4 regions of the Priestia sp. JV24 genome follow, and region 2 is predicted to be linked to each of the others. Evidence: riboswitches for the same ligand, from Rfam matches in the RefSeq annotation. Region 2 holds a riboswitch; each other region holds the start of a gene.

What was found. Region 2 has a riboswitch for S-adenosylmethionine ahead of OK414_RS20755 (hypothetical protein). Riboswitches for the same ligand answer to the same signal wherever they lie in the genome.
Region 1: linked by a shared signal. The riboswitch ahead of OK414_RS05885 (hypothetical protein) and the one ahead of OK414_RS20755 (hypothetical protein) in region 2 are both predicted to bind S-adenosylmethionine.
Region 3: linked by a shared signal. The riboswitch ahead of OK414_RS19880 (sulfite oxidase-like oxidoreductase) and the one ahead of OK414_RS20755 (hypothetical protein) in region 2 are both predicted to bind S-adenosylmethionine.
Region 4: linked by a shared signal. The riboswitch ahead of OK414_RS28615 (5-methyltetrahydropteroyltriglutamate--homocysteine S-methyltransferase) and the one ahead of OK414_RS20755 (hypothetical protein) in region 2 are both predicted to bind S-adenosylmethionine.

The regions. Positions count from the first base shown of each region.
Region 1 covers NZ_JAPCIN010000012.1:33,153-41,129, reverse strand. The annotation lists gene OK414_RS05900 (CotG/ExsB N-terminal domain-containing protein) at 1-118, shown strand, start outside; gene OK414_RS05895 (VOC family protein) at 266-1,063, shown strand; gene OK414_RS05890 (M20/M25/M40 family metallo-hydrolase) at 1,082-2,695, opposite strand; gene OK414_RS05885 (hypothetical protein) at 3,165-3,407, opposite strand; SAM riboswitch class I at 3,476-3,577, opposite strand; gene OK414_RS05880 (amidohydrolase) at 3,640-4,794, opposite strand; gene OK414_RS05875 (GNAT family N-acetyltransferase) at 4,842-5,348, opposite strand; gene OK414_RS05870 (hypothetical protein) at 5,547-5,741, opposite strand; gene OK414_RS05865 (M48 family metallopeptidase) at 6,043-6,795, shown strand; gene OK414_RS05860 (DUF1259 domain-containing protein) at 7,008-7,415, opposite strand; gene OK414_RS05855 (YmaF family protein) at 7,668-7,977, shown strand, end outside.
Region 2 covers NZ_JAPCIN010000022.1:286,719-294,695, forward strand. The annotation lists gene OK414_RS20725 (hypothetical protein) at 1-283, opposite strand, end outside; gene OK414_RS20730 (PLP-dependent aminotransferase family protein) at 312-1,715, opposite strand; gene OK414_RS20735 (GNAT family N-acetyltransferase) at 1,828-2,226, shown strand; gene OK414_RS20740 (GNAT family N-acetyltransferase) at 2,256-3,095, opposite strand; gene alaP (alanine permease AlaP) at 3,337-4,740, opposite strand; gene OK414_RS20750 (DUF1540 domain-containing protein) at 5,056-5,214, opposite strand; gene OK414_RS20755 (hypothetical protein) at 5,315-5,653, opposite strand; SAM riboswitch class I at 5,723-5,824, opposite strand; gene OK414_RS20760 (hypothetical protein) at 5,946-6,242, shown strand; gene OK414_RS20765 (GNAT family N-acetyltransferase) at 6,255-6,701, opposite strand; gene OK414_RS20770 (hypothetical protein) at 6,782-7,222, opposite strand; gene OK414_RS20775 (glycosyltransferase family 2 protein) at 7,330-7,977, opposite strand, start outside.
Region 3 covers NZ_JAPCIN010000022.1:133,653-141,629, forward strand. The annotation lists gene glp (gephyrin-like molybdotransferase Glp) at 1-1,050, opposite strand, end outside; gene moaC (cyclic pyranopterin monophosphate synthase MoaC) at 1,165-1,653, shown strand; gene OK414_RS19875 (molybdenum cofactor biosynthesis protein B) at 1,666-2,178, shown strand; gene OK414_RS19880 (sulfite oxidase-like oxidoreductase) at 2,212-2,874, opposite strand; SAM riboswitch class I at 2,950-3,056, opposite strand; gene OK414_RS19885 (hypothetical protein) at 3,201-3,569, opposite strand; gene OK414_RS19890 (YjgB family protein) at 3,973-4,557, shown strand; gene OK414_RS19895 (GNAT family N-acetyltransferase) at 4,585-5,427, opposite strand; gene OK414_RS19900 (cyclase family protein) at 5,424-6,089, opposite strand; gene OK414_RS19905 (2-methylaconitate cis-trans isomerase PrpF family protein) at 6,184-7,311, opposite strand; gene OK414_RS19910 (LysR family transcriptional regulator) at 7,496-7,977, shown strand, end outside.
Region 4 covers NZ_JAPCIN010000045.1:5,783-13,759, reverse strand. The annotation lists gene OK414_RS28640 (DUF4365 domain-containing protein) at 1-873, opposite strand, end outside; gene OK414_RS28635 (hypothetical protein) at 1,343-1,558, shown strand; gene OK414_RS28630 (hypothetical protein) at 2,568-3,263, opposite strand; gene OK414_RS28625 (FtsK/SpoIIIE domain-containing protein) at 3,260-4,393, opposite strand; gene OK414_RS28620 (hypothetical protein) at 4,406-4,705, opposite strand; SAM riboswitch class I at 5,093-5,193, shown strand; gene OK414_RS28615 (5-methyltetrahydropteroyltriglutamate--homocysteine S-methyltransferase) at 5,275-6,402, shown strand; gene OK414_RS28610 (catalase) at 6,539-7,977, opposite strand, start outside.

The DNA of each region.
Region 1 (7,977 bases), on a different contig from region 2:
CCGTTCTACTCGCCGTTCTAGCCGTCGCCGCTGTCGCTGCGGTTCACCTTGCTGCTCATATCCATGGTTTAATAAATCATTTGGCTGCTGCTTTAAAGGGCATGGCTGTGGTCGCTAAATAAATCTAAAGCAAGTCGAGTTTAAAACATACGCGGCTTGCTTTTTTTAAGATTTTTATTTTACATAATCATTCGTTTTACTCTTCTTGAAAAGGAAAACAACGTATAATAATGGGAAAGAATCTCTCTTAAAAGGAGGCCTATCCATGCACTTATCTTTTGATCATCTTGTTCATTTTTCACCTGATCCTATTAAAGCTCAGAAAGAACTAAACGAATACGGAATAAATGTCATTAAAGGCGGCATCCATGAAAAATGGGGCACTTTTAACACGTTGGCTTATTTTAACCTCAGCTATATTGAATGGCTTGGGCTTAGAGATATCGCGTTAGCTCAAAACGTTACAGATAATGACCTTATTCAGCAGCTTGTTAACGAACATACACCGCTTGGTCATTTTGGCCGATTTGCACTTCGTACAGATGATATGGATTTGCTAATAAAAGAGCTGGAAAGCAAGAACGTCACTGTAAAAGGTCCTGTAGCGGGTTCTCGCCAAACCAATGATGGAGAAAGACTTCAATGGAAAATGTGTTTTATTGAAGCTGACCACGATTCCCTGCCTCTTCCTTTTTTTATTGAATGGGGTGAACCAGAAGAAAAACGCAAGCCAAAGCTAGCGGATCTTTCTTCCCACCAAGCTGGTCAGCTGCAGCTAAAAAATATTTACTGTGCTGTACATAACCTCGAAGAATCCATCAGCAAGTGGACGAAACTGCTGGACGTTCAGTCTGGCGAAAGCTACAAAGACTCTTTACTTGATGCACGTTGTCAAAAACTATATGTCAATGGAGGAAACCTTATTTTTTGCAGCGGAACACAAGGTGTTGTCCATGATACATTAAAAAAAGTTGGAGAACGTCCATTTTTGGTTGAATTGGATCACGCTCTAACACCGCAACAAATTACCGTACAAGGAGCTTCTTTTAAATTCAACAAATAAATATCCGCGGACGGATGTTTATTTGTGTGCTTCTTTTATAGCTTGATAAATGAAATGAGGCAAAATTTCAAAGGAATACTGAACGTCTAATCTTTCGGTCCATTGATGCGCATCTCTTCCTAGCGGTCCAATGTTCAGCACCGGCATCTTCAGCTCCTCTAGCTCTTCTAGCGGGATATGATACCCTTTATTCCATAGGGGCATATTGGCTACTAACGTGTTAAATGTATGAAGCGGATGCTGCAGGCTGGCATAGCTTAAATCCGAAATTCCGCCAAAATAACTTTGTTCAACTAGCTCCAATTGGAATTGCTCTTTGGCAGTTGCCTGTACGTTTGACAAAATCTCTTGTACAAATGGATCATCATGTGAACAAACGGCCGGATAAAAAGGCGGCGTAAAAAATAAGACCATCATCGGAGCTGCTTCTTTACATAAACCAGCTAAAGAGTTTACTAATTTAATGGTTTTATTTCTGTCATCCTCCTCTTGTGCCAAAAGTGCTGCTTCCATTTCGTGCACATATTTTTCGCCGTGCTGTTTGACTGCATGAGTATAAAGTTCTTCATACGTCCATACGTTCACATCACGAGATGAACCCTCCATTCCCTCAGCGTACTGCCTAGCGGCTTTATTATAATGTTTTTTTACATTCAAAGCCGCTTTGTCAGCCGATTTCAACAGCAGATCTGTTACTTCTTTAAGAGAGCGATTTAACATAAATAAATTAAATAATACAACGGCAGAGTGCGGAACTTGAACTGAATACTCTTCTTTTAAATCTTTTTGTATCAGCACCGTAGGAGGTGGACTCGTTTCATCTCTTACTTTTTCGCAAAAATCAACGTTTAATTCTATTTCTTTTGTTAAATAAGAAGCTAGTAAATTAGCATTTAAACCAGCTAGCGGTTCCCCTACATGAGTTTCTTTTCCATAACACAAAAAGCTTGGCATGATTTTTCCAATCGATCCTGAGTACACATAGTTCGTTTGATCTCCAGGATAGCGGCTGAACACCGGTTCTGCATTTAGCATGAGAGAAAAATCCAGCTGATGTTTGCGGGCAAGTTCTAAAAGAACAGGCACTGCTTTTCTCATCCCAAGCGAATTTACTTCTTCATCCGGCACTGACAGCAGCAGGATGTTTCCGTCAAACTCCCCGTTGCATGCTCGTTCAACCATACTGATATGCAGGGCAATGCCTGCTTTCATGTCCATCGTTCCTCGGCCAAAAAGCCAGTCTCCTTTTATCATATCTTTTTGTACGTGCGCCGGAACTTGTTCCATATGGTTATAAAAAGTACTCGTTAATGTATCAGCGTGAAAAGCATCCTTTTTCCACTGTCCATAATCTTGTACATCCACTACATCGTAATGACTTACTAGTACAACTGTTTTATTCGTAATTTTCCCTTGAACAAAAGCTGTGACAATCGATCGCCCGTCTCCTGTTGAATGAAGCTCGACTTGCTCGTTTTTTTGAAAGTAAGGCAGCTTCAATAAATACGACGCTATCGATTCAGCCATTTCCACTTCTGCCATCGTTCCTGTCACGCTAGGTATAGAAACCAATTCGCTTACAAGTTTTTTTAACTGTGCTTTTGTTTGATACAAAGATGTTTTGTTCGACATACCCTTCATCTCTTTCCTTTTTCTAAATTTTCTATCAAACAAAACCATTCGTCAATCCCTTTGACAGAGACCCTTTCATTCTATCCCTATGTATCATAGTATGGCGCTGCCTTTACGCACATGATAAAAAAAGAGTGCGCGGCTAGGGATAGCACCGCACACTCTTTTTTTACTTTTGGTCATCTTCTAAAAAGTCTAGGATACGATCAATAAGCTGTTCGCTTCCTGCATCGTTTCCGTGTTCAAGAGACATTTCCATTTCAATGCTCCTTTCATAAAATATTCTTGTTTTATAACATACCACAATTCATTTCGAATGTAACCTTTAATTTGTGTAAAAATTTCGACAATTTATGATTAATTTTAAAATCTATTGAGTATTGATTATACCCACCAGATTCTTTGCTTGTCAAAAACCATGCTTTCTATTTAAAAACACTTAAAAAATAGAGGCGCGAGCAGACTTCTTCTATAAAAGACAGCCTACTCGCTCAAGCTTGGAACAGCATGATGAATAAATTTCTAGTTCATTTGCTTTTTGTATATCTTTAATATCTATGCCTACAGCATATGTACGAACATGGTTTTCGACCACAATTTCATAAAATGTTTCTAACTCACGATAAGCTACTTGATAATGCTTTCCTAATAATTTCACTGCTTCCTTTAATGCTTTCTCTCCTGTATGTGCTGCAACTGCTGTATGACTCATAAAACCCTCTCCTTTTAGAAAAATAAAAAAAACTCATTTTGCTTTGATGCAAAATGAGTTTTTCACCCGTTTTATCACCCAAAGCACATGCTTTGCTGGTAGGAGCACCTTACATTCGTAGGTTGCTGTGGAGTCAAAGAGCCAGATCTCTCGTCCACTCGTGATAACTTTTTAATTTAAAATTTATTTTATCAAACAATTCCATCCCCGTAAATAGAAAAATAAAAATATTTTAATTTTTTCGGTAATGGAATGAATTCAAAAAATGAAAGCTTAGATTAGCAAAATAAGAAGCTGCTACAAGCAATGCCTCTTCATTTAATGAAAAAGAAGGATGGTGCCATTCATATTCTCCAGCTGTACCCATCCATACAAAAAATCCTGGTACATGCTGCTGATATACGGCAAAGTCTTCTCCTCCAGGCGATTGTTCAGCTTCTACGACTTGATAACTAAGATTCTCTGCAGCGTTAATAGCCAGTTTTTCCAGCGTATCATCATTGTTTACTACAGGAAGATATGGATACCATTTAACGTCTACTGAAGCCCCGAAAGCTGCTCCAATCCCTTCAGCAGTTCGTTTCATAAGACCCGGTATTTTTTCTCTCGCTTCTTCTTGAAAGGTACGCACCGTTCCTTCAAGCGTTACTTTGTCAGGAATGACGTTCCACGAGCTCCCTCCATGGATTTGAGTTATGCTGACAACAACATTTTGAAAGGGGCTGAGATTACGGCTGACAATGGTTTGTAAACTAGTAACAATTTGACCAGCAGCAGCAATCGGATCTACTGTTTTTTCAGGGATGCCCGCGTGACCTCCTACTCCTTTGATGTCAATTTCAAAACGATCAACGCTTGCCATTAAAGCTCCCGATTTGATGCCAATGGTTCCTACAGGAAGATCCGGTTTGTTATGCATCCCAAATATCGCTTCTACTCCTTCGAGCACACCTTTTTCAACTAGCATTTTTGCCCCTGAAGCCGTTTCTTCAGCCGGTTGAAAGATAAACCGTACCGTACCGCAAAGCTCCTGCTGACGCTCTTTAAGAAGAGTGGCTGCTCCGATTATAGAAGCTGTATGAAAATCATGGCCGCATGCGTGCATAACTCCGTTTACTTCAGATGCAAATGGCAGATTGGTTTTTTCTTCAATTGGCAGCGCATCAATATCAGCTCGAATTGCGATAGTAGGTCCCGGCTTTCCTCCCACAATTTCCGCTACTGCTCCTACGTCTAATTGGAATGCATCAGCTATAGAAATATCATAGTGCTTTAACCACTTTTTAATACGTTTAGTTGTTTCATATTCTTTCATTGAAAGCTCTGGAAACCGGTGCAGCTCACGGCGTATGTCTATTAGCGTATTTAGTAGTAATTGATCTGTCATATTTATCACTCTTTCACATTTCTTAATTTGGAGAACTTCTCTATCTTTTATGACAAAGAGTGTACCTTATTAAATTTTTTATAAAGAAATACGGTCGTATAACCTTCTGCAAGGTGCTTTTCTTTAGCTTGAACATATCCTTTTCGTTCATACATCTCAACTAACCAAGGATGTTCTTTTGCTGTTCCTAAAGACACACCTGGTGATTTAAACATATTTTTTATTATCTCTTCCTCTACTAGATGCAGCAGCTTAGATCCAATGCCTTTCCTGGCAAACGACGGGTCTACTGCAAACCACCAAAGATGCGGAACAGCAAACGGACCTGGATGTTCTCCCCAAGGCATTCGTATAGACACAGTTGCAGCGATTCTTTTCTCTTCTTCATATACATAGCAAAGGTTTTGAGAAATATTTTTCTTAACGAGGGCAAGATCAGCAGTAGCTGCTAAGAAAGGAATGCCTATCTCTCGAATAGGCTTATATGCTTGTAGAGTTAAGTTCAATAAGTTATCTGCGTCGTCATTTGTTGCCAAACGGAATTCATTTTTCATCCCTTCGTCTCCTTATGTATAAATATTTTATTTAACTTATAAGTTTACTAAGAATTAAAAAAGACAGACTGCCGCCTTGCGTACTCACTATACAACTGCTTTTATAACGTGTCAATTTTCATTATCTCTTTCTATGAAAGCTATCATAAAAACCAATACTTACAGTTTATTATACTGAACAAATATCAATAAATCCCCTTACGAAACCCCTTTCATTACTTTCGTTAAATTTTCAACCGCCATTATAGAGCGACGTATGATAAAATAGAACACGGTAGTTGTAAGAAAAGCAAACAGAAATGTAATCACTAGCATAATCGAGGCTGCTTGCTCTTGTTTCATAATAAGATAATAATTTGTCACTTCAATTACAGTAAGTGTTATGACCATCATATATAGCATTTCACATGTAAACTTTGAAACGCTTTTTTTATTTTTCATTCCCTATACCATCTAAAGACATAGAATGTCTAATCTATATTAGTAGTATCGGCATATTTTTATATGTTTTTGTAAAAACTAAAGAAGAATTGAAGCAATTATTATTGGCGCTTTCCCACTAAATATTGGAATACATATCATTCTGCAAGGCGCTGCAACAGCAGTTGATAACTGTCTGATTATTCTTTCATTTGACCAAACTCTACCTTTGCTTATAAAATGAAGATTTGTAGAAAGGAGTACGAAAAATTTTATGTATACGTATCAAACAGGCAATCAAACAATTGACTACAAAATTGAAGTCGTTCCAAATAGAACCGATATCACGGTGCAAATTTGTGACAAAGAAGGGGTAAAAGTTATTATCCCAAGAGGTCTTAATGAAAACAATGTGCGTTCAATCATCGCACGCAAAGCAACATGGATTTTAAAACAACTAAACGGTTCACAGCCAGCTGAGGAAAAGCCAGCTGCTCCAAAGAAAGAAGCAGTAAAAAAAGAAACAGCTAAAAAAGAGGCTCCTAAAGCAGCAGCTTCTGCAGCTAAAACTGGTTCTTTTGAAGAGGGAGACAAATTCCCTTACCTAGGACGTCAATATCGATTAAACATCGTTCGTGGAGATGTAGCAAAGGCTGAAATGACATTCCGTGCAAAATTCATTGCTACAGTACCTGAAAGCTGGAACGAGCAGCAAACAAATGAAGGTATTGGACAACTATTAACAGAATGGTACCAAGGCCGCGCAGGTGAAAAATTCCAAGAAGCTTTGAAATCTGTTAAAAAAGCAGCAGACAATGCTCCTGAATCTGTTAAGTGGGACGAGTTAGGTGAAGAATACGCTACGACTCAAGATAATACAATCGTATTAAACTGGCGTTTGCTAACAGCTCCTCTTGCAACAATTGAATATGTCATTGCTTCTCAATTTACAAATGCAGATGAGTTATTCGAAGATGCAGCTGAACGCAAACAGTGGTTAAGCGATAACACCCTAAACGCATTTTAAGTTTATACATAAAAAAAGCACGCGGCGAACGCGTGCTTTTTTTATTTGGATAGAAGTACTCGAATAATCTCACTGCTCAAAAATTAGTTAACCTGATAGGTTCATTCAAGCGCAGTTTATAAACCAATATATAATATACATGTTTAAAGTTTTATTAATCTAATTTTAAAAGCAGTAAGTAAGAATAAACTGATTCTATAAAAAACTGATTCTTATCCTTTTAATACTCTAAACGCTTCTCTTACTTTTCGTGCAAAATCTAACGGTGGTTCTACGGATTCAAAATGCATATACATTGCTCTCGGCTCTTCAAATAGCCAATGGTTGTGAACGGCTGTAACCTTAATATCTCTTTTTCTAAGCTCCGTTAATAATGGATTTACCTCTTCTTGCAAAAGCACGGTTTCACCTAGATTTAGCGCTCTTCCCTTGCTATCTAAATCTTCAAAAGTGAAAAATTGAGGAGTAACTAATGGAGAGCGTGTTGGACGCCCTAAAATTTTAAAACGAATCGTCCGAAACTTTTGTACCAAACAAACGCCATTTTCATCTAAACTGCCTTGTCCACCTAGAATTCTCGCAAACTCCTGACACAGACTCTTTTTATTTTCCCAACTCATTATGCTGACTTCCTTTCGTATCATAACTTGTCCTTTCTTAATAAATATATGTGAAAGTTATCAAGTAGAAACGGCAAACACACAGGAAGACTACCTATTTTATAAATCCAGATTATCAAAAGTCATATTTATTTTTCTTTGTTCATATCAATAGCATGTATTTTTGAATTTAACTAAAAAGAGAAATTCAAATGCCAATTTAAAGAATTTACTTAAACAGTTTTTAAAATTGAATTTGTAGGGGGAAGTAAAATGAAAAAAATAGGAAAAGATGATTTTATTTCAGGGTTTGTTCCTCATCATAATCATGGCTCAGTCGACTACACTTCTGTTGCGTCAGGACATGTCCATCAGTGCCTCGATGTAACGTCTCCTCCAATTCAAAGCGAGGATGGAAGCCACATTCACTATACAGAAGGCTATGTTGTTTTTGAAGACGGACATACACATCATTACAAAGCCTACTCTGGCCCTGCTATTCCCATTGGCAACGGTATGCACGTTCACTATTATGATTTTTATACCAGTGAAGACAACCAGCATCGGCATCATGTCAAAGGTG
Region 2 (7,977 bases):
GAATTTTATTCATTTTTTTTAAAAGCAGAAACAACTGAATGTAGCTGGAGGGCAAATGAGAATCTTCTTTTCGTCTCACTTGCCTCCATTTCATAAACCAGTACAAGCTTCCTTGAAACAAGATAAACTCAAGTATAATAAAAGCATACACACCTGAAAACGTTGTTAAATAAAAAGCTAGATGAGAAAACCCATTTAAGTACCCTAACCACAGTGCAGCAAACAGTAAAGCTGACGTAAGCTCTCCTGTCCATAAGCCAAATAATTTGCGCTTTACTTTCATCGAAATTCCCCCAGCATATCTCTCAATCTTACTGTTCAAACCAAGCTTTAAACAGCAGGTTTACACCTGTTTTTATTTCTTCATCAGACAATCCCGCAAATCCAAGCAATACATAGGGCGTCTTGTTTTCATCGGCACTATGATAATAAATAGACGTTGGATAAATCGTTACTTTTTGCTCGGCAGCTGCTTCAATTAGTTTCTGTTCACTCATTCCGTTTTTTACCTTAAGAAGGATATGCAAGCCAGAATGTTCTCCAACAATATCTATACTTCCTCCCATAATAGTAGTCAAACAATCTAGCAGCAGCGATTGTTTTTTGCGGTATGCTGTTCTCATTTTATTCAAGTGACGTTCCCAGTGTCCTTCTTTCATAAACAGAAAAAGCGTATGCTGATGAAGTCTTGAAACAGGCTGTTTAAAAAGTCCACAGTGCTTCACATATCTTGTAAGAAGCCGGTGTGGCAGCACGGCATAACTTATTCGAAGAGAAGGCATCAATGATTTTGAAAACGTCCCCGTATAAATAACACGATCGTCTTGATCTAATCCTTGAAGTGCCGGAATCGGTTTTCCTTTATAGCGAAATTCTCCGTCATAGTCATCTTCTATAATATAGCCGTTCGCTTCCTTCGCCCACTCTAGTAGTTCAAGCCTTCTTGCTATCGGCATGACCATACCAATAGGAAATTGATGAGATGGCGTAATGTACACCGCATCCGCTTCGCTTTCTTTCAGTTCCTTGACTTTCAAGCCAGAACTATCAAGAGAAACAGGGACGATCGACATGCCTTGTTCTTGAAAAACGTGCCTCGTTCGGTGAAAGCCTGGGTTTTCGAACCCAATTATCTTTTCTTTTCCCAGAATGACAGAAAGCAGCCACATGAGGTACTGTGTACCTGCACCTATCACAATTTGCTCCGCTGTGCAGCGCACTCCCCTTGAGTGGTAAAGGTACGCTGCAATTTCTTGGCGAAGAAGCAGTTCGCCCTGCGGATGTCCGCTATAAAAAAGATGGCTTTCATCATGATAAATAGCTTGAACCGTTAGCTTTTTCCACGTATTATACGGAAATTTTTCTACGTCTATCTTTCCATGGCTAAAATCAAGGGCAGTTGATTTTTGATCTTCTTGTTGCAGAGATACAGAGATAGGAGGCAGTTCTTGAAGCACGACTTCATTTTTTATCTCTTTTACAAACGCTCCTTTCCTGGCTAGTATCTCAATATAGCCTTCTGCTTCTAACTGTATATAAGCTGCTTCAACCGTATTTTGGCTAATGCTTAAATGAAGAGCTAACTTTCGTTTAGAAGGCAGTTTTTCATGAGGCGGAATGGTACCTTTTTGAATTTGTTTTTTTATGTAGGTGTAAAGCTGCATGTATAAGGGATCTGCTTTTCTTTTATCAAGCAAAGGCATCAACTCTAACATAGTGTTCTTTCCTTTCTAACTGATACTATTAAATTCGCTGTTTCTGACACTTACTCTTAGTTCAGTTTCTTCATATACTGAACTATATCTTATAAATCAAGGAGCTGACGCAATGACTATCACTTATAAAACCAACGTCTTAATCCGTGCGGAACAAGCTGCTGAAGTATTTGCACATTCCGGTATTAAACGGCCTGCACAAGATCTTGATCGGATTCAAAGAATGCTTGATCACGCTTCTCTTACTGTCACCGCTTGGAGCGACAGCGAGCTCATTGGCATAGCCAGAGCGTTAACAGATTTTAGCTACTGCTGCTATTTATCGGATTTAGCTGTCGTAAAAGACTATCAAAAGCAAGGAATCGGCACACAGCTCATCAAGCACGTTCAATCAGAAATCGGTGAAGAAACCGCGCTTATTTTACTTTCCGCTCCTTCTGCTATGAACTACTATCCAAAAGTCGGATTTCATCAAATTGATAATGGGTTTAAAATTGATAGAATTCGGTAGACGCGAAGAAAGGAGCTTCTCCTTTCTTTTTATCCAAATGCCTGAGCTGCTATAGCAAAAAGATTGCCCTGCCTAGCAGGTAGGGGATTGACACCATACGCCATAACAGGAGGCTCATTTTGAAGCTGAAATCCGTGATTTTCCACAAGTTTTTTTAACGTTTCCTCAGGAGAAGACAGGTCAATTCTCAGCTTTTCTTTGTAATTCTTCGCTAGTTCATCAATTATCAGCATTGCTGCTTCAGCGTTTGGAGCAACTACCGGCCCAATCACGATATTGCTCGGGGTACGAACCGCTAAACCATAACCCGTCATTTTATTTTGTTCGTTTTGTAGGACAACTGCTTTTTCAGCTTGCTGAATCCTACTTTTCAAAAATAACTTTCTATTATCTCCAAATGCTTCTTCATCAAGATTTACAACCTCTTTGAAGTCCCTTCTCGCTAAGGATCGTGTATAAAAATCTGAAGCTTTAAATGCTCTGGGTATGTATTCACTGCTTATATATTTACTTACATAGTCCACAGTTTTAAACCCTGCTTTTTTATATAAGTGCTCACCTTCTTTTGTCGCAATTAAGTAGGCATTCACTTCAGGGCAAAGAGTTTGCAAACAGTGCTTCATGAGCTGCCAGGCTAACCCTTGTTTTCGGTAATCTCTTCTCACAATTACCATTCCTATAAAAGCTGACTGATTTTTATACAAAACTACTGCTAAGCTTGATACAATGTTACCTTTCTCATTTCTATGCCCAAATACGTCTCCAGATGAAAAAATCGTATGTAAATCTGCTTCGCTATAATCCCATTTTTCCAACTTAGATAGCACTAGCAAATCCTTTATGTCTTTTTCACTAAATCTTTCTATCATTTCTGCCTATTTCCTCCCAACTTTTCGATGCACTGTACGGCGTTAAAAAGCTTAAAACTAATATACTTATCCACTTTCAATCACCACTTAACGGTTAACGAATTCTCTAACTAAATAGTACAGAATAAATAGAATATTTTCTACATTATTCATACGTACCAATGATCGCTTAAAACAAACTAATCATTTGCACATAAACTAATAAAAAAAAGACCTCTTTCCAAGAAAGAGGTCTTTTCTTTTATTTTACTAGCTTTTGCTCAGCTGCAGCTGAACCTTGACTTCGTTTATGGAATCCTTTTGCGTAGTACGCGATAATAAGACCGATAAACCATAATGGTCCGATGACAACTGCAATTCTTGTATCTGGATTATATGCCATCAAAACCACCACTAGCGCTAGGAACGCAAGTGACACATAAGATGTTAACGGAAATAAAGGCATTTTATATTTCAGTTTTGCCTCTTCACCTGTTTTTAACGTTTTGCGATATTTAATTTGAGAAAGCAAAATAATTCCCCATGTCCAAATCGCACCGAATGTTGCAATACTTGTTACCCACGTAAATACTTTAGCAGGCACAATGTAGTTTAACGCTACTCCGACTAATAGCGCACCCGCTGATGCTAAAACAGCTTTTCCCGGTACGCCGCCTTTTGTAAGCTGACCGTATCCTTTTGGTGCTTCTCCATGTTCTGCTAAGTTAAACAGCATACGGCCTGTACTAAAAATACCGCTGTTACAAGAAGAAAGAGCTGCTGTTAGTACAACAAAGTTAATGATACCAGCCGCCGCTGGAATGCCGATTTTTTCAAATGTTAATACAAACGGGCTTCCCTGTGAACCGATTTCTTGCCACGGATAAATCGACATAATGACAAATAACGCTCCGACGTAGAAAATAAGAATACGCCAAAAGACAGAATCAATCGCTCTTGCTAGAGATTTTTCCGGATTTTTCACTTCTCCCGCGGTAACGCCGATCATTTCAATTCCTAAATACGCAAACATAACCATTTGCAGCGACAGCAAAATACCTTTGAATCCGTTCGGGAACAGTCCGCCGTTGTCCCACAAGTTTTTGATACCAGTCGCAACGCCGCCGTTGCCGATTCCAAACACAATCATTAATAATCCAACGGCAATCATTAATACAATCGCTAAAATTTTAATAAGTGCAAACCAAAATTCCAGTTCACCATATGCCTTAACAGCTAAGAAGTTAACCGTTGTCATGATGACAAGCGCCGATAACGCCCAAATCCAGTTTGGTACATCCGGATACCAATACCCCATATAAATACCAACGGCTGTAATTTCAGCCATACATGTTACAACCCATAAAAACCAGTAGTTCCAACCTGTTAAATAACCAGCAAGCGGCCCTAAGTAGTCGCGTGCGTACTTGCTGAATGAACCTGCAACAGGTTTTTGAATCGCCATTTCTCCAAGTGCTCTCATAATAAAAAACATAATCATTCCGCTAAATCCGTACGCCAATAATATTCCTGGCCCTGCTAATTTAATAGCAGATGCAGATCCAAGAAACAGTCCTACCCCTATGGCTGCTCCTAAGGACATCAGCGTCACATGTCTTTCTTCTAACCCGCGTTTCAATTCTTTCCCCTGAGTTTTCCCCTGCATAAACGTCTCCCCTTTTTCCAATCTGTCAAAACGAGATGAACACAGCCTTTTGTTAGCGCTTTCATATAAGTTTGTGCTAAAAGACAGCTAGGCTGTATATTTGTATTCTATCACCTTTCTCTCACTTTTCTTTTGTCGAAAAACAAAAAAATTATCTTATCATTTTGTTTAAACGCACAATTAGACATAGGCACTGCTTTTTTAATATGTATTTAGTATTGCACCTAAGTAATAGTATTTTAAAAAAATAGAAAAACGCCGACTCAACTCCGTCAGCGCATCGTTCATTTTATGCTTTTTTATAAAAACTAGCATTTATCTCGCGGGTTCAAAAGTTTTACAGCCAGGTTCTTCCGTTTCAGAAACATGGTGACTACTTTCAGGACTCACAACGTAAATGGACTCTGCACTGCATTTATTTCCGGATTTCCAATACATGCACTCATTCACTTCACATAATACACCTTGGGCCACTGTTATCCCTCCTTTGCTTGTCTTATCTATTTACTACCCGAAATATAACGATTCTAACATTTTCACGTAAAAAAACCGCTTGTTTCTCAAGCGGATCTTTTTATTGCGTGTGTTCAACATACTGTTTTTTAGCTAAATATAACTCACGGCTCAGCGTGATCCGCCGTTCTCTCAAGTGCCTTAATTTAGCCTGAAATTGTTCGTTAGTTGGCTCTTCTTGAATTAAGCGATACGTAAAAGAAATATCTTCATTTAACTGTTTAAAATCTTCCCATATCTCTTGAACTAGGGCGGATTGTTTTTCTTCAAATGAACGATTTTGCTGCGTTTTTAGCACGGCTAAAATTTCTTGCTGCCACGTTTCGTCGTTTATTTCTTTTGCTAATAAGTATAGATCTAAATAATCGTCAATGCATAAAGCCGTTTGTGTATTATTCAATGTCATCACCTTTTCTATACGAAATGTTTCTTCCTAAGAAGAGGATTTCATCATAGAAAAAGATTCCTCTTCTTATCTGTCAGAGCTAGGCTATGCTGGAATTAGCACCATTCAATAATTGTGGTTGCTGAGGCTTCAAAGGGCCAGTCCCTCCACCTCTCTAGATAAGAATATTTCGTTTTTAAATTATTTCTGACCATTCTAATATGTTTTATAGGTTACGTCAATAGATTTTCAATAAAAAGAAAAAAGAAGTAAAATATGGTATGCTTTCATAAAGGATGGTGAGCACATGAAACGATATATGTTATCTGCTTTTTTGGGAAGCTTGCTGCTGCTTCTCAGCATTGCCTTTTCATCTACTTTCCATATTGCAATTGTCAAAACAACTGGAAGCATCGGAGGGGTTATTTTAGCAGCGGCGGCTTTAATTATGAACGCGCTTGAAGACCCCCCCTCCTCAGACAATACAGGTGGAGGAGCCGTTGAAGTACTAGATAAAGGCGCTGTTTGGGCTACTTATTTACTTTTACTTTCATTACCGAACCTCATCGCATGTATAATATCTTATGTTTTATGGACTCGCTGACATTCACTAACGTTACGGACGTTTCACCACTTGGAAGCTCATTGATATTTGTTTATCTACAAATCCAAGTTCACGGTACACATGCTGTGCAAAATTCCCAGCATGAACGCTGAGTCTGATTTCACGGTATCCTTTGATAGACAATTCATCAATTGCTTTTTGCATTAACGGCTTGGCCAAACCTTGCCCGCGGTATTCGGGTACAACATATAATTCGTAGATAAAGCCAATTTCTTCTTTTGAAAAGAAGTCGGTAGAGGGGCCGATAAGAACCCAGCCTGCGAGTTTATTTTCTTGTCTTGAAACTAAATAATAACAGCCTTTTTCAAAGGTACTACCAATTAGTTCATTTACGCGTTCAGCTGACGGATGAAACTGCTTCATTGTTCCTTCAAACAGCGCATCAGCAGATTTCGTCCGAATTTCCTGTAATTCTTCTTCAGTAGCTTTTGCAATCATTATAGATCTCTCCTTTCGTGTTCGTTTTCCACATGCGAGGATAAATTCCTGCAAAAAAGTCTTCGCCTAAGCGAAGACTTTTATTTAAATTCAAAATGTTCTTGATGATTGCCTCGTTCGTCCGTCCAGTTAATCATAATGTCTAAACCTGCCGCTTTTCCAGGAACAGCAAAATTCGCATAGCGAAAGCGCTGACCGCTTTTGCTTAAGTTAGACCTTTCAATAGGAGAAAACAAGCTGTATTTCGCCTTATTTTTTCCTTCGTGCCGAAAAGCTTGGACCTGCACGCGCTCTACGTCTTTTCCAATGTTTTCAACGGTTAATCCATATGTATGATAGACATTATTTTTCCACTTTAGCTGATTATCTCCCGTCATGCTCGCTTTTGTCAGTTCAACCGACCATTGTTCAGATGATTTCTTCATCGGAAGCTTCTCAATCGAAAGAGCGTTGACATGAATGGCTGCAAAAGCAAGCCAAACAAAACAAAAAGTGCTGACTGTATAAAATAGTCTTTTCATAGATTTTGATCTCCTTAGAAATTTTAGTAGTAGCATTTCCTGTTCACTTAAAAATTATGATAAACGCTTTAACAAAAAAAGCCTCTCCATTTAGGAGAAGCTTCTTATTAATGCATAAGCAAATCTTTTTGTGTGTCTAATGAGTGTTTTGTATATAAATCTCTTTCAATCGCATATTTAGGACGCTGTTTCACTTCGTTAAAAATCTTGCCAATGTATTCTCCGACAAGACCCATTCCCATCAGCTGCAGGCCGCCTACAAGCCAAATTGATAAAATAAGAGACGTCCAGCCAATTTGCGTATGATCTAAATATTTTTGAATCAGCGCGTAAATACCAAACGCAATACTAAAGAGAAAAGAAGCTCCTCCAAGCAGCGTTAATAGGCGTATTGGCGCTACGCTAAAAGATGTAATTCCATCAAATGCAAAAGCAAGCATTTTCTTTAACGGATATTTTGATTCGCCCGCTGTCCGTTCTTTGCGGTCATATGTGACTTCCGTGGAGCGAAATCCTACTAATGGTACAAGGCCTCGCAAAAAGACGTTGCCTTCTTTATATTTCATAAGTTCACCAAGAGCACGTTTGCTCATGAGACGAAAATCGGCGTGATTTTGAACGAGCTGAATTCCTAGCTTATTCATAACACGGTAAAACCCTACTGCCGTGGTTCGTTTAAAAAATGTATCGGTTTCTCTGCTGTCTCGAACACCATATACGACTTCATACCCGAGCCAATATTTCTCTATAAAAGT
Region 3 (7,977 bases), 150 kb from region 2:
AGGTTCTTTAAAACGTCCGTTTAACACCGCTTTTGTTTTATGTAAATGAGGCAGTGGTGAATGTAAAAAACTGCGAACAATCGGACGAACAAACAGTTCAAACCCGACATAGCAAGCAGAAGGATTTCCTGATAGTCCAAACAGCAGCTGTCCGTTTCGTTCTGCGACTGTTGTGACGCTTCCCGGTCGCATCGCAATTTTGTTAAACAGCACGTTCGCACCAAGCTTTTCATAAATAGCCGGCAAATAATCATAGTCGCCAACGGATACCCCACCGGTTGTCAGTAAAATATCCACTTCTTCAAGCGCTTTTTCTACCGCTTCATAGCAGCGGTCAAAATCGTCTTCAAGCTTCCCTAAATATTTCGGAATTCCCCCGCTTCTTACGATTTGCGCAAGTGCCATATAAGAATTGCTGTTGCGGATTTTTCCTGGTTCTAACGGCTCGTTCACATCAAGCAGTTCACTTCCCGTTGTTAATACACCAACCACAGGCTGCTTCACCACGGCGACATCCGCATAGCCAAACGTAGCTAAAAAAGCCGTGACGCCCGGATTGATTCGCGTCCCTTTCGAAACAAGCACGTCTCCTTTTTTTGTTTCTTCTCCCTTTAACGCAATGTGCTCCCACTTTGAAGCTGGCCTGCTTAACGCCATATACGTTTTGCCTTCTTTTTCATACGACTTCGTTACTTCAAGCATCACAACCGCATCACATGAATGAGGCACTTGCGCTCCTGTCATAATGCGCACCGCTTGAAACGGCTTTACTTCTTCTTCAAAAACAGAGCCAGCGCCGATTTCACCTACAACTTCGAACTCTACAGAATGTTCACTTGAGACTTCTACGCAGTCTTGCGCTCGAACCGCAAAGCCGTCATAAAGCGATTTATTAAAATGAGGAACGTTTTGGTCGGCGATAATATCTTCTCCTAAATAGCGTCCATAGCTTTCGGTGATCGATACGCGCTCGATGCTGCCTTTTCTTTTATATGTCATGACTTTTTCAATTGCTTCAGGAATTGAAATAGGTGTTCTGCTTTCTAACATACATTCTTCACTTCCTTTATGTCTGTTCACTTTTTGCACTATGGTGTAAAATCATAGCATATCTCACTATTTCTATCATACAACAAAATTTACTGAAAAAGGATGAAAACACCGATGTCTTCTTTTACACATTTTAATGATCAAGGCCGTGCCAACATGGTCGATATTAGCGAAAAATCTATTACGCGCCGCGTCGCAACAGCTCGTTCAAGCATACTTGTTAACAAAGAAATTCACGAAGCCATTGTAGAACATAAAATTGGAAAAGGCGACGTCCTTGCTGTCGCACAAGTAGCGGGAATCATGGCAGCAAAACGCACGTCTGACATTATTCCGATGTGTCATCCTCTTTTATTAAAAGGCGTAAACCTTTCATTTGACTGGGATACAAGCAATGATCAGTACCGTTTATTAATAGAAGCAACGGTTAAAACGGAAGGCTCAACGGGCGTTGAAATGGAAGCTTTAACCGCTGCTTCTGCCTGCGCTCTAACCGTTTATGATATGTGCAAAGCCATTGATAAAGGCATGATTATCGGCGAAACGTATCTGCTTGAAAAATCTGGCGGCAAAAACGGTGACTATAAACGTATGGAATCATAAAGGAGGTACATAATGAGCGTACACGAACATAAATCTAAAGCAACTCAGCCCGTTCGCTGCAAAGTCATTACGGTATCAGACACACGTACGAAAGAAACCGATAAAAGCGGCGCGCTAATAATCCAGCTTCTGAAAGAACACGACATGCAGATCGCTTCCTATGAAATTGTAAAAGACGACCAAACGTCGATTCAACAAGCCATACTTGCTGGCTGCAGTGATGAGAACATTGACGTTGTTCTCACAAACGGCGGGACGGGCATCACAAAACGAGACGTCACCATTGAAGCCGTTCAAGCGCTGATTCATAAAGAAATCGTTGGGTTTGGCGAGCTGTTTCGCATGCTGAGCTACACCGAAGATATTGGCAGCGCTGCGATTATGAGCCGGGCAATTGCCGGGACGATTAACGAAAAAGCCGTTTTTTCTACACCAGGATCAAGCGGTGCGGTTCGTCTAGCGATGACCAAGCTGATTTTGCCTGAACTTCGCCATGTTGTGTGGGAATTAAACCGCCAGCGCTGACAAAATGCCTATGCACACGCATAGGCATTTTCATTAATCATAGTCTTTATGTACCCACTCATCTTCTGGAATACCTAAATCTTCTCCAGAAAAACGCTCTTCTTTAAACGGATCTCCTCTAAGATGAAAGCCGTTTTGCTCCCAAAAGCCAGGATGATTTTCATCAATAGCTTCAAAGCCTCGAAGCCATTTAACACTTTTCCAAAAGTACAAATGCGGAACAACCAATCGCAGCGGATATCCGTGCTTAGCTGTAAGCGGCTCTCCGTTAAAGGAATGAGCGAGAAGAATATCGTCTCTCAGTAAATCTTTTACTTCAATGTTTGACGTATAGTCATTATCTCCATGCAGCATGATGTATTTACTTTTTAACTCCACGCCAACTGCTTTTAAAAAGTCTGTAAACAGCACGCCCGTAAATTCATTATCAAGCCTTGTCCATCTCGTTACGCAGTGAATATCACATTTCACCGTTATTTGCGGCATGTCCAATATATCTTGATACGAAAGCGTCACTTCTTTGTTTACTAATCCAAACACTCGAAGCGTCCACTCCTCTAAGTTATACTCCGGCACGTCGCCTTCATGTAAAATCGGAAAGCGCTCCGTTACTACCTGACCCGGAGGCACTCGTCCTTCATACTTTGGATCAATTTCCGGTGTTTTCATTCGTTTAATACGGTCTGCTTTGTTCAAATTATCACCTCATTATTTTTTGTACATAAAAAGCCCTTCCTTAAATAAATAAGGAAGAGCTTTGTTTCAGCTTCTTCCTTATCTCTAAGAGCGATACACTCTTAAGGATTTGGCACCATTCTGTCATAGACAGCGGTTGCCGGGTTTCACAGGGCCAGTCCCTCCACCTCTCTTGATAAGGAAACAAATTGTATTTGTTTTATGTAATAAAGTCAGTATTAAGCTTTTTGTCATAATTGTCAATATTATTTTTCTTTTCCGCCAAAAAACTTTAAAAACAGATAGGGTTATAAGGTTTTAGTCTACTAAAATACCATGTAAATCCTTTACCCTTCTCCATCAATCATCGTATACTTCCTGGCAAAGCGCTTGTAGTAAATTTGCTCATCCTCTTGTCCATCGTTAAAAACAAGTCGATTATGATCAATATCTTTTTCTTTTAACACGTATCCCTTTTCATTCATCAGTTGAATATATTCATCTAAATGTCCTTTTTTCACCATATAATGAAGAGCATCGTCTGAATCTGTAGTCCTTGCTACACCTTGACTTCCCACTTCTAACTTGAATACAGCTGTTGCTGTTTGAACGGGACGATAATCTCCAAACACTCTTTCCCAATTTAAGAGCAGCAGCGCGCCGAAGATTATGATACATCCTCCAGCCGCTACGGTGAGCACAAATCGTTTTGACACTACTTTCTCTCCTTTACCATTCTTTTTCTTCTATTTAATACAACAGATTTCCCTAAACTTGTTTTTACGCCAAGTCCTAGATACACAGCAGCAATATATACATTTAACAAATACTTGATTTTTTGTATCATACTTACAATTATTATCTAGTTTTTTATAAAACATTAGAACCCTCTCTATATTACGTTTTTTTACCTAATAAAGGAACAGAAACCAATCTTTTCGCCTATGATAAATGAATCGTTTTTTGCTTTTCACTTTAACTGACGTTTACATTCTAAAAGACGTGTTACATTATATATATCAGTTACCAACTAAACTAAGACTCCTTGACTATTCTGGCCTACCTGTTCTTTTAGGTAGACTGAGGTTGCTAAATCGTTATATATAGGAGGAAAAAATCATGAAAATGAAACAACGAATATCAAAAGCAGCGGCGGCTGCAACGATTACAGGAATTGCTGCGTTTGGATTTGCTCCTGTCGCTCAGCTTGATACACCAGCACATGCAGCTACATCTCAAGAAACAAACAGTCAAAGTCAAACAGCTGTAAAAAACATTAATGAAATTTACAACGCCGCAGTAAAAGGTGAGGTGCCACGCTTAACGGTAGACTTCAAAATTGGCAAAACACTGCGTCAAGACGTTCGCGATCAGTTCGGTCCCCCGCCTGAAGGTTCATCAAACAACTTTGACTACTATCATGCGGAAATGGGTCACCCTGGATACGCATTTGGCTATGATCAAAATAACGTCATTAACGAAATCCGCTATTTTGGTACAAATGTAGAGCGTCAAACAAATCTAGGCTCCATCACGCAAGCTAACTTAAAGAAAGAATTAGGTCAGCCGAACTTTACAGGCAAAGTAAAAGGTGATGGTACTACTCAAACGAAGTACACCTATCATGCCGGCGCCTATGATCTTGAATTCATTTTTGATGATAGCAAAACGTTAAATCACGTTAATTTAGTTAAAAAACCTTAAGTAATAGAAAAAGTAGCAGACAGCCTGCTACTTTTTTTCATGAAGTAAAACTAATGCGGAATCGGCTACGTGTTCATAGCGAATTTCCATGTAAATCTTGTTAGACGTAGGATTTGTCATATCTGTGTATAGACTTGTCGTTTGAAAACCTCTGTCTAGCATAAGCTGAGAAAGCGTGGATACACAGCTTGAGGCATAGCCTTTTTTACGTTCTTTTTGAGGCGTGTATACAAAATTAATCGTAATGTTATGGGCCGTTGGACGCGTAGCATTGACAATCGAGACATACTCACCGTTCACTTCCCATAAAAATAGCCGTTCTGCTTTAATAAAAGCTTCTCCTGTTTTGACAGCTTGTTCTTTTGATACAGGGTCTCCAATGACGTCCATAAACTCCCAAATCCATTCTGTCACGAGCGGAAGATGCTCCAACTTTGCTTTTACCAGCATTCCTTCAGCTTCCGCAGCTTTTTTTACTTTGTCTAACCGGTAAATACGCTGATCCATTTTTAAAGAAGCTTCTTGATTTTTTAGCGCCGCTAGTTTTTGAGAAAGATATACAACCGTTTGCCTTTCTCCAACTAAGCCCGGTATGTCGATTTCTTGTAATAGCTCTGCCGCTTCGCTTAGTTCACCCTCCGTTAGCTGCTGTATTTGAGACAGTATGACTTGCCGAGGATGGGTTTGCAGCAACACAAGCGCAGCACGGCTGTCTTTTAAAATAACACCCATAAAATTTGGTTTGCTGTTTTCATGTAAGCTGTGTAAAATGCCAAGCGCTAAGTTATGAAGAACTTCATTCTTTGATAAAAGCGGCTCTACTTGGTTTTTAAATTCCTGTACTTCGCTGTATCTATGTAATTGGATCATTTTCTTTCTACCTCCGCAAATGCTCTTACCGGAAACGTTCCGGCTCCTTTTATTTTAGGAGGCACGGCGTAAAATAAAAAGGACTCGGTTAGTTGATCTAAGCGACATAAGTGTTCAGCAATCACAATGTCCGCTCCTAACAGCAGCGTATGAGCTGGTCTTGCTTTTCCTTTTGTATCATCAATATTCATCGAATCAATTCCAACAAGAGCGGGCTGTTGAGACACTAAATAAGCTGCCGCGCTTTCTGTTAAGTATGGATGATTTTCTAAATAATCGGCTGTATTCCAGTAGTGATCCCATCCCGTATGAATTAATACCGCTTTGCCTTTTACATCTACATGTTGAAAATGAGATTCATCAATCGCTTTTAAAGTCGGGTCAACTGAAACGACTATTCCTTCTAACCCGGCTGTTTTATCAATAGCCGTTTGAGCTAAATCCGCTCCGTCTTTGTATCTGTGAAACGGCACGTCAATATACGTACCGGTATTCGTGACCATTTCAATTTTACCGATTTGAAATTCAGTGCCTGGTTCATACAGCTTTCTAGACTCTTCTCGGCTTAAATAGTCACAAATGATCGGTGCCGGCAAGCCTTTATGTGTGATAACTCCGTCTTCAATGATGTGGCTTAGATCAATATACGTTCTTTTTTTCATACCTTCACCCACTTTTTCAATATTCAGTAAAAATAGTCTAACATAAAAAAGCTCTTCCTAGTTTCCTAGAAAGAGCTTTTTTTAGAGAACATTATTAACTTGATAAACATACATCATACGTATGCTTTGTATAAACAAATCCTTCAAAAATAAGACGGGCTGTACGCACTACTTTGATTCCGTTAACCTGTCCCTTCTTTAAATCCACGCTGGTTTCCATAATTCCCATTGGATGAGCAAGTCGAACGGTATCGCCTTTTAATTGAACCATTTCTGACGGAAGCGTGCCTTTTGTATAGATAGCCGCCGTTGTACAAATTGCTCCTGTAATCGCAAGCGTTTGATGCGGTTTTTGCATCGACATCATGCGGATTAATACGTCCATTTGAGAAGCAGCTTTTTCTCTGCCAGTCCCGTCGCGATGGTCCATAGGAGGAGAAATAATCGTCATTTTTGGAACCGCTGGTGATAGTTTAGTTGCTTTGTCTTGAGGTGCAAGCCCCGCTTTTTCCGCTGCAATGGAGCGAATTTCTTCAAATAGCTTCAGCTGTTTGTCCGTGTATTCATGCGGAAGTTCTGCTCCCTTTAGGCCAATATCCGCTGCTTTAACAAATACAAGCGGATTTCCTACATCAACAATTGATGCTTTTATCGTCCCGATGGATGTTTGCAGAAGATCGATAGTGTTCCCGGTTGGAAGCAGTTTTCCGGTAACGGCTCCTTCTCCGTTTTCAAACGAAAGATAAATGGGTGAACCCGTGCCTGGCACTCCAGGAATCATACAGGATCCTTCTGTTTTCACTTTCCCGTTTTCTACTTCTACTTCCGCTACGATTACTTTTTTGGTATTTGTATTATAGATCCGCACTTTAGTCACCGGTTCCACAGCTTGTACAAGTCCTTGTTCGATTGCATAAGGTCCGACCGCTGAAGAGATATTGCCGCAGTTTCCTTTAAAATCAACGAGAGATTCGCTGATGCTGACCTGCGCAAACGTGTAATCTACGTCAGCTTTCTCTAAATCTGATTTTTTTATAATCGCGATTTTACTTGTCAGCGAATTAGCTCCGCCTAGTCCATCAATTTGACGTTGGTCCGGACTTCCCATTATATCTAGCAAAAACGGTTCCCAATCGGATTTGTTCACAGGCATTTCTTCATGATTGATAAAAACCCCTTTACTCGTTCCACCTCTCATAACCGTTACAGGAATGCGCGTCATATTAATCACCTTTCTCCCCTACTAACAAACGCCGAGGCGTTCATCAAACCATTTTATTTTTTTACTATTTAGAACCGGTTCATTTGCCATTTATCGTATAATAGAGGTGGTCATAAGTAAAATACATAAAATTTATTGTCTTTTTAAAATTTTTTTTATAATCTAAATACAAGGGGGAATCGGGATGGATCAAAAAGATTGGATATTAATTAAAACGCTTCACGAAGAAAAGAACATTACGCGAACGGCTGAAAGGCTCTACGTATCGCAGCCTTCTTTAAGCTACCGCCTTAAAAATCTTGAAGAAGAATTTGGCGTGTCGCTTTTCTTCAAAACGAAAAAAGGAATTGAGTTTACATCTGAAGGTGAGCATCTTGTTCGCTATGCGGAAAATATGTGGAAGCAGCTGCAGGAAACAAAAGACAGCATGCGTAATATGAGCGAAACCGTTACGGGAACGCTTCGCTTAGGGGTATCGAGTAACTTTGCACAGCATAAGCTTCCTAAAATTTTAAAGCAGTTCTCTCTTCACTATCCAAACGTGCAGTTCAGTGTGAATACAGGCTGGAGTACGCAAGTTATGAATCTATTAGACTCTTCGCGTGTTCATGTTGGTATTTTACGAGGCAATTACCCGTGGAACGGAGAAAAATCACTGCTGACAAA
Region 4 (7,977 bases), on a different contig from region 2:
CGTTTTTTCTAGTTTTTCTTGATGAATATTTAGTAAGCTATATTGTTTATTTTTAAAGATATTGATTATAGCATTGAATAGGGAAGGGAAATCTTCCTTATCATCAAATATATAATTTTCACTTATTCCAATTTGAGTACAAATATCTATCAGTTCTTTGTAGGATTCAATCTCTTCCTCAATTTGTTGGAGATGTCCCTTTAAATTTAATGTCCCACCAGATAACTGTAGAGATTGAAAAGGAAACTTATTGCGCTGTATGTAATAGTTTATTAATCGTAAACATTTCATATAGGAACTAAGGCTTTTTACTCTTTCTAGATGGAATAGACCAGATTTCTTTCTCCTGTCAAAATCCAACGTTAAAGTATCTTCTATAACGACCTTGAATCCCTTCTCTGTTTCAATGATTTGGTAAGTAACAAGGGTGGATTCATTGTTCATATAAACGACTTCGTTTTTTCCAATTTTCAACTCATCTATTTTAACTTCCTCCACTGGTAACTTAATACCGTCGTCTGGGATACCATATATGTGAATTATCCCTTCATATAAATTAAAAACTTTCTTTTGCATGTTAACAAAATCTACTTTGTAAGGCGTAGATTCTTTGTTTTCAGATGTTTCAGTAGAGCCTGTTTGCTGTTTGTCTACCTCTTCTATAAATGTGTAACGTAAAGGATCTAAATCCCAATTTTTCATTTTTTTAAAATCAAAGGAAATAGATTTCTTTTCACTTGAACTAAGATGAGATAAGAATGATCTAACTTTTAGTGGGGCTAATATTCGATAATACGCTAGCTGTTCAACAGTTGTTGTATCAGTTTCTAGATCTTTTACTGCAACCTTTTTTTGGGTTTTTGTTGTAACCATTCAATTCTCTCCTTCTTCATGATAAACATTTAAGTCGTTAAAAACTCATCGAATCCTAGTATAGCTGCAACGAAAAAGCATTCGTTAGATAAATTAAATCCAACGAGTGTATTTCTCAGCTATTTCTTAGTCAATGAAATGGGTTTACTATCAAACAAAAAAATCCTGTTATATACAAGATTCTTGATCAAACATTATTATAAACAATCCAAGTCCAAACAAAATAAAATGAAAAAGGGCACTTTCCCGGCTAGGAAAGCACCCCCATGTCAAAACTTAGTACGTAACGGACTTTTATTATAACATAGGTTGCCCTCAAAAAGTAGAATGGCCTTATTATGGATAAAAGCGAAAAACTATTGAGAAACTATTAATGGGTATTAAAAATATCTTGAGTGTAGCGTCTGATTTAATTGGTGGGCTAAAGAGTGCAGAAAAAGAATGTAAAACCCTGGAATAGAAAGTATTTATGAATCAAATAACTCAAGCAGAACAAGAAGTCTTTGCTCTTGATGGTCATTCTATTTCAGCAACACAAGACATTTTCCATAAAGAAGAGTGCACGATTAAGAATCAAAAAAGAAGTATCTTAAAGAAGTGGAATACATCATGTATGACAGAAGCTGTTCAACAGTTTCTGAATTTGTATCAAGAATCCTCACAAGAACTAATACGTACTTCTTAACTATAAAATAGCCTCTAAGGCTACAAAAGCAGGCTTAAGCCTGCTTTTTCTTATACAGAGAAAAGAGCATTCCTCTCAAATGAGAAATGCTCTTTCCTATAAGCATGATTTGGGTTATCAAACGTGAACCCACCGTTAGGCTGACCACTTATATCTTACTATCTATGATGATCAATGTCATCACTTAATATTTTGAAAATATAAATATTTGTGTAATTTTCGAACCAATAAAAAAAGGACTACCTTATCCCCAAAGGTAATCCTTTCTTTTTTATGTAGATTCTACACAACTTCATTTTACATAATTAGAATAAAAAAACCATCATTCTGTTATATTTCCTGACTTAAATTATCAAATGTTATTTTTACCTTTTTCATGAAAATAAAAAAGGACATTTCTTTTATGCCCTGTTCTCTCGTATCAGCCCCGCCTACGCTAAATACTATGACAGCCACTCATGCCATCCAACCTACCCTTATTATAAATGAAAGCGGTTACAAAGTAAACTCATTAATTAAAATATTCTGTCTATTTTTTGTTGTGTCTAGTAGATTGAATAATTTCACATGTTATGAACAAACTACTCAAGAAGCTGTAAAGTTTCCATCCTTTAATCAAATAAATGTAGCAGAAAAAACAACTGAACGGACCCAGTTGTTTTTTCTGCTTTCAGGCTGTATATGATATACGGAGCTCCTTCTATAATTTGAGTAATATCAATGGGACTTTTTTATTTCAAGACACCAAGTAGCTAGTTTACATATATGCAGCTTTTTATACATCCCTGATATGACTGCGTTTACTCGATACCCAAGTGGGAGGAGGATGTATAAAAAGTGCACGTTATATATATGTCTTCAAGATCATCTTATATTGATTTATTTATAAAATTATTGTAAAATTATTCAGACTTTTTATAAATTAGTTTATGAATTCCCTCAAAAGCTACCTGTCCTGCAACGATGGGGTAGCTTTCTTTTTTATCAAAAGACATATTTTCTTAGTATCCTATGTTAAGTTAATTTTAATTCCACCCGAAGAAACCGATGGTTTTGGTCTTCCATCTCTTTGCTGTTTAGCTGAACCTTTGTATTTCTCCATCAATTCATGAATACTTGCTACCTGTATAATGCGGATGTGGTCGGAATTAACAGCATAACGAACAGGTGTAATTAAGATGACGGAGGGGAATATAGCTGCTCGATCTTCAGGCTGCCACTGCAACGTTTTCCACTCATCTGAAAAGAAAAACTCCTCGTATAGATTGATCTTCGCTTGCATTTTCTGTTCTGAGTACTGATTCCGTTGAATTTCAAACCAAAACGGAGAGCCTTTAAAAATACAAAAGAGGTCGGGTTCAATGCCTCCCTTTCGTCCAGTGGGCTTATCTTCAATAATAACCTGTTTAGGCATACCATACGTACACATTTGTTTATAGATTTCCAAGATAGAAAGGAAATGTAGTATTTTTTGAGAGTTCTTTTTAATCTTCGCGTCTACGGGCAAGTAAACCGTGGGAGAATACTGCTGTGTGCGTTCAATGAGTCCTAATCGATACAAACGCACCATGACACTATTACACGCATTTACAGGCGATTTCAGCTGTTTAAAGAAGAGTTCTACTAATGAGTCGCGATCCACAGCCCGAAACCGATCGATAAACCCAATGATGTCTTTATCACGCTGAGATAGTCGAAAACTCATCGCTGTTCCTCCTTCTCTAATAATCCAAAGATAGACTGTGACACAACCTCTAGTTGCGGTTCAGGATCTTTCACACGTGTTTTATAAGGGGAAAGCATTTCCTTACAAGCTTCTTCATCTAAAAAATAGGCTTGAAACTCTTTCACGTCATCAATCTTAATTTTCATACGACCCCTGGCAGCTGCATCAATTTCTTCTGCTCCGAGTACTCCAGCTACTTTCGCATTCGTCGCATCGGCTTGCCTTCCAGAAATCCGCACCCTTAAATTGGCTTTTAACGCAGAGTTTAATAAATCAGCATCCGGACGCTGCATGGCAATAATCGTGTGGACACCTAGTGCACGACCTTGGCTGGCAAACTGTTGAATCATCTCTACAAGATCCGTTTCTCTCTTCACGATGGACATTTCATCAATTACCACAACGATACGAGGGAGCTTAAAAGGAAGCCTGCTGATATGTGTGACGCCATGCTCTAAAAGTAAATCACCTCGTCGATACATTTCAGCTCGTAACAAGGCAAAAGGTTTTCGCATGTCTTTTGCTTCGAAACAAAGCGCATCCACATGCTCAATTCCGTGAAATAACCCTAAATCGGCTCGTTTGAGATCAACTAAGACTAAGCGTAAATAAGCAGGTGAGGTATACTTCACCCATGTTGTGAGGATAACCCGCATGAGGCTGCTCTTTCCAGCTCCAATTTCGCCAGATATTAATAAGGTTTCTAAGTCGGCAAAATCCCATGAAACGGGGTTTCCATAGATATCTTGGCCAATGCATACCGGAAGCTCCATTTTCTCAATATGAGGATGAATGACTTCATACTTATAATTGAGCATCTTAGGTAGGCTTTTGTGATGAACGGTAATACTAAAGTTCTTTAAGCTGCCATTCACTTCAATATTGCTGCCTAATACTTGTCGTAATGCCCATCTTTTTTTATTTAAAAGTTCAGGATCAATCCCATTTAGTAAGGAAAAAGTGTACCGAGTGTACGTATGATGGTTATCGATTTGATGAATTTTTGGAAACAGATAAGAGGTGCGGTCCCCTCGCTTCACCATCCGGTAAATCTCTGCCGTACGAAACGCTTTTATCAATTGGCCACGCAGTTTGAGTTTTTCAAACATGAACATTCCTCCTCAAAACATAAAGCTCGCAAAAAAGTAAATCAAGGCGCTATAGAAAGTGACAGGCAAGATAAAGCGCATTACTTTTGAGAACTGATCAACGAGATCAATGACACCCCATCGCTCTAATATTCGTTCGATGATAGCAACCCCTAAGACAATGCCTCCTATGGTCAAAATAGTGGAATCAAGCATGGCTAGTGGACTAAAAGGAACAAAGGAATAAGCCCTGAAGGGACGAGGTCTCGTAAGAGGTGCTTTGTGAGATGGGAGAAAGGTTTTTGGAAAGGTAAATCCTTTTGTTTTTCTCATGTTGATACCTTCTTTCACTCTTTTTATTTTTTTGCTTTTTACGTACCTGTTTTTTCAGCTCGACGCATTCGGTCGCCCCCTTCGCCTCTTCGGCTCAGCTCCCTTACAGGTTCCACAAATGGCTTCAACAGGGTTATAAAGCTTGTATTAACGGGGTATCGATACTGAACTAGCTACTGATTAGATAACGGAGTTACAATACTTTAGATACTATGTAGCTACTGCGGTAAGCTTGCCTGTCCAATCGAAAAATAACAAAGAACCCTTACTGCAGTAGGTAATGAGGAAGTAATGAGGTAAGAGGTGTATTATTTCTGATTTTTCGAATTTTTGTTGACAATCTAAGAAAACAAGTGTAACCTTTGTTCTAGTTGAATAAATTGAATATTCTTATCTCGAGAGGTGGAGGGACTGGCCCTAGGAAGCCTCGGCAACAGACTGTTAAAGTACTGTGCCAATTCCAGTAGCAATTTGCTTGAAGATAAGAAGAGAATCCATAACGATTATTAACCTCTTCTTATTTGTAAGAAGAGGTTTTTTATTTTGAAAAGAAAGAAGGAAACAAAACCATGACGAAGACATTAGTGAAGGCTCCATTTAAAGCTGATCACGTAGGCAGCTTTTTACGAACGACTCCCCTTAAAGAAGCAAGAGAAGCGTATGCGAATGGGAAAATTAATAAGGCCGATTTAAAATCGGTAGAGGACAAAGAAATTGAAAAACTTGTCCAGAAACAAATTGAGGTAGGGCTTAAATCCATCACTGATGGTGAATTTAGACGCTCATGGTGGCATTTGGACTTCTTATCAGGCTTAGAAGGCGTAGAGGAGTTTGAAACAGAATATATCAGCCAATTCAAAGGTGCAAAAACAAAAAATAAGGCGATTAGGGTAGTAGGTAAAGTAGACTTCAATCATCATTATATGCTGGAACACTTTACGTTCTTAAAAGAAGCTGTCGAACAGTATGGTGATGGAAGCCAAGTTGCTAAATTCTCTATTCCAAGCCCCAACATGTTATTTACTCGAATTCAAGAAGATACATATTACAAGGGAAGCAGAGATCAATTTTATCATGATACTGTGGCTGCTTATCAAAAAGCTATTCAGGCCTTTTACGACGCAGGCTGCCGTTATCTGCAATTAGATGATACTTCCTGGATTGATTTCGTTTCTGAAGAACGCATCAATGCGGTTGTTGAGAAGCTTGGTATGGATGTAAAAGACATTATCGATACTCGAGTAAGTTGCTTAAATGATGCTATTTCTAAAAAGCCTGAAGATATGCTCATTACGATGCATATTTGTCGTGGAAACTTTAGATCTACGTATATCACAAGTGGTGGCTACGATACTATATCTGATGCTATCTTTGCTAACTTACATGTAGATGGACTTTTCCTTGAATATGATGATAACCGTTCAGGAGATTTTGAACCATTAAAAAGTTTTACACGTAACAATCAAACCGTTGTATTAGGATTGGTAACATCTAAATTCCCTACATTAGAAGATGCTAAGGTCATTAAGCGAAGAATCCAAGAAGCAAGTGAATATATTCCTCTAGAAAACTTGTCATTGAGTCCTCAATGTGGCTTTGCGAGTACAGAAGAAGGAAACGAATTAACAGAAGAAGAGCAATGGAATAAAATTAATCACGTAATTCAAATTGCTCAAGATGTCTGGACAAATAACTAAAGAATGATTTAAAAGATATCTCTCCTGTCAATTAGGAGAGGTATCTTTTAAATCATGAGGTTTTAGGCAAGGTATTCCCTTAAGATTATACTATACCCATACGTCGGTTCCCTATTTTTAAAATGGAGCAATTCACTTAATAAGGATCGACTTCGTGACTTTTCTTTACAGCATCTTCTGTTGCTTCATTTGCAGCTAATGTACCTTGTCCATACTTTGATTTACCTATTTCACGACCAGGTACCTCACTTGTATTTTTCATATCCTGCATTTCGTGTAGTTTCTTTTCAATACCTTCCTTCACACGTCGGCCATATTCTTCATCAGCTTGTGTAAAATGAGAAATCATCGTTTCTTGGATCCGTTTATCACAAATAGCAAGTGCATCCGATAGATTTTTAATCAATTCATCGCGCTCCCAATCTTCAAAACTACGGTATGTGTGACCTGCCTGCCCATAATCGTTAGGACGGTCAATTGGTGCACTCATTGCGGCTGCATTATACGTTGGTTGATGTGGAACACGGTCTTTCTTATTTTCTTCCTGAAAGCCACCAAGCATTGAAGGCTCATAATTAATATGTGGATTATCCCCAGATTCCTTTGGGTCACGAATATCCATTTGACCGCGCTGCTGATTCGTATGAATAGGCACTTTCGGTGCATTCACAGGTAATTTTAGATAGTTGGCACCTACACGGTAGCGCTGTGTATCTGAATAAGAAAAGGTACGTCCTTGTAGCATTTTATCGTCTGAGAAGTCCATTCCATCCACAAGAACTCCTGTACCGAAGGCGGCTTGCTCGATTTCTGCATGGAAATCCTTTGGATTACGATCTAGCACCATACGGCCCACTGCCAACCATGGAAACTTATCTTCCGGCCAAAGTTTCGTATCATCTAAGGGATCAAAATCAAGCTCTGGATGATAACCATCCTCCATAATTTGTACGAAGAGCTCCCATTCTGGATAATCTCCACCCTCAATTGCTTCGTATAAATCCTGCGTTGCATGTCCCACGTTTTTGGCTTGTATCGTATTTGCCTCTTCTTGTGTTAAGTTCCGAATTCCCTGCTTAGGTTCCCAATGATACTTTACTAGTACAGCCTCTCCCTTATCATTCACCCATTTGTAGGTATTTACACCAGACCCCTGCATGTGACGATACGTCGCTGGAATCCCCCATGGAGAGAATAAAAATGTAATCATGTGGGTAGCCTCAGGTGTACGGGAAACAAAGTCAAACATTCTCTGAGGGTTTGGTACGTTCGAAGCTGGGTCTGCTTTAAACGCATGAATCATATCAGGAAACTTCATTGCATCACGGATAAAGAAAATCTTTAGGTTATTCCCAACTAAATCCCAATTCCCCTCTTCCGTGTACATTTTCACAGCAAATCCGCGTGGATCTCGAGCTGTTTCTGGAGAATCTTTTGCTCCGGCAACTGTGGAGAAACGAACCATCAATGGTGTTTTCTTGCCCGCACCTGAAAATACCTTTGCCCGAGTATATTTCTCTACTGGTTCGTCCCCCACTTTTCCATATGTTTCAAAGTAGCCAAAGGCTCCAGATC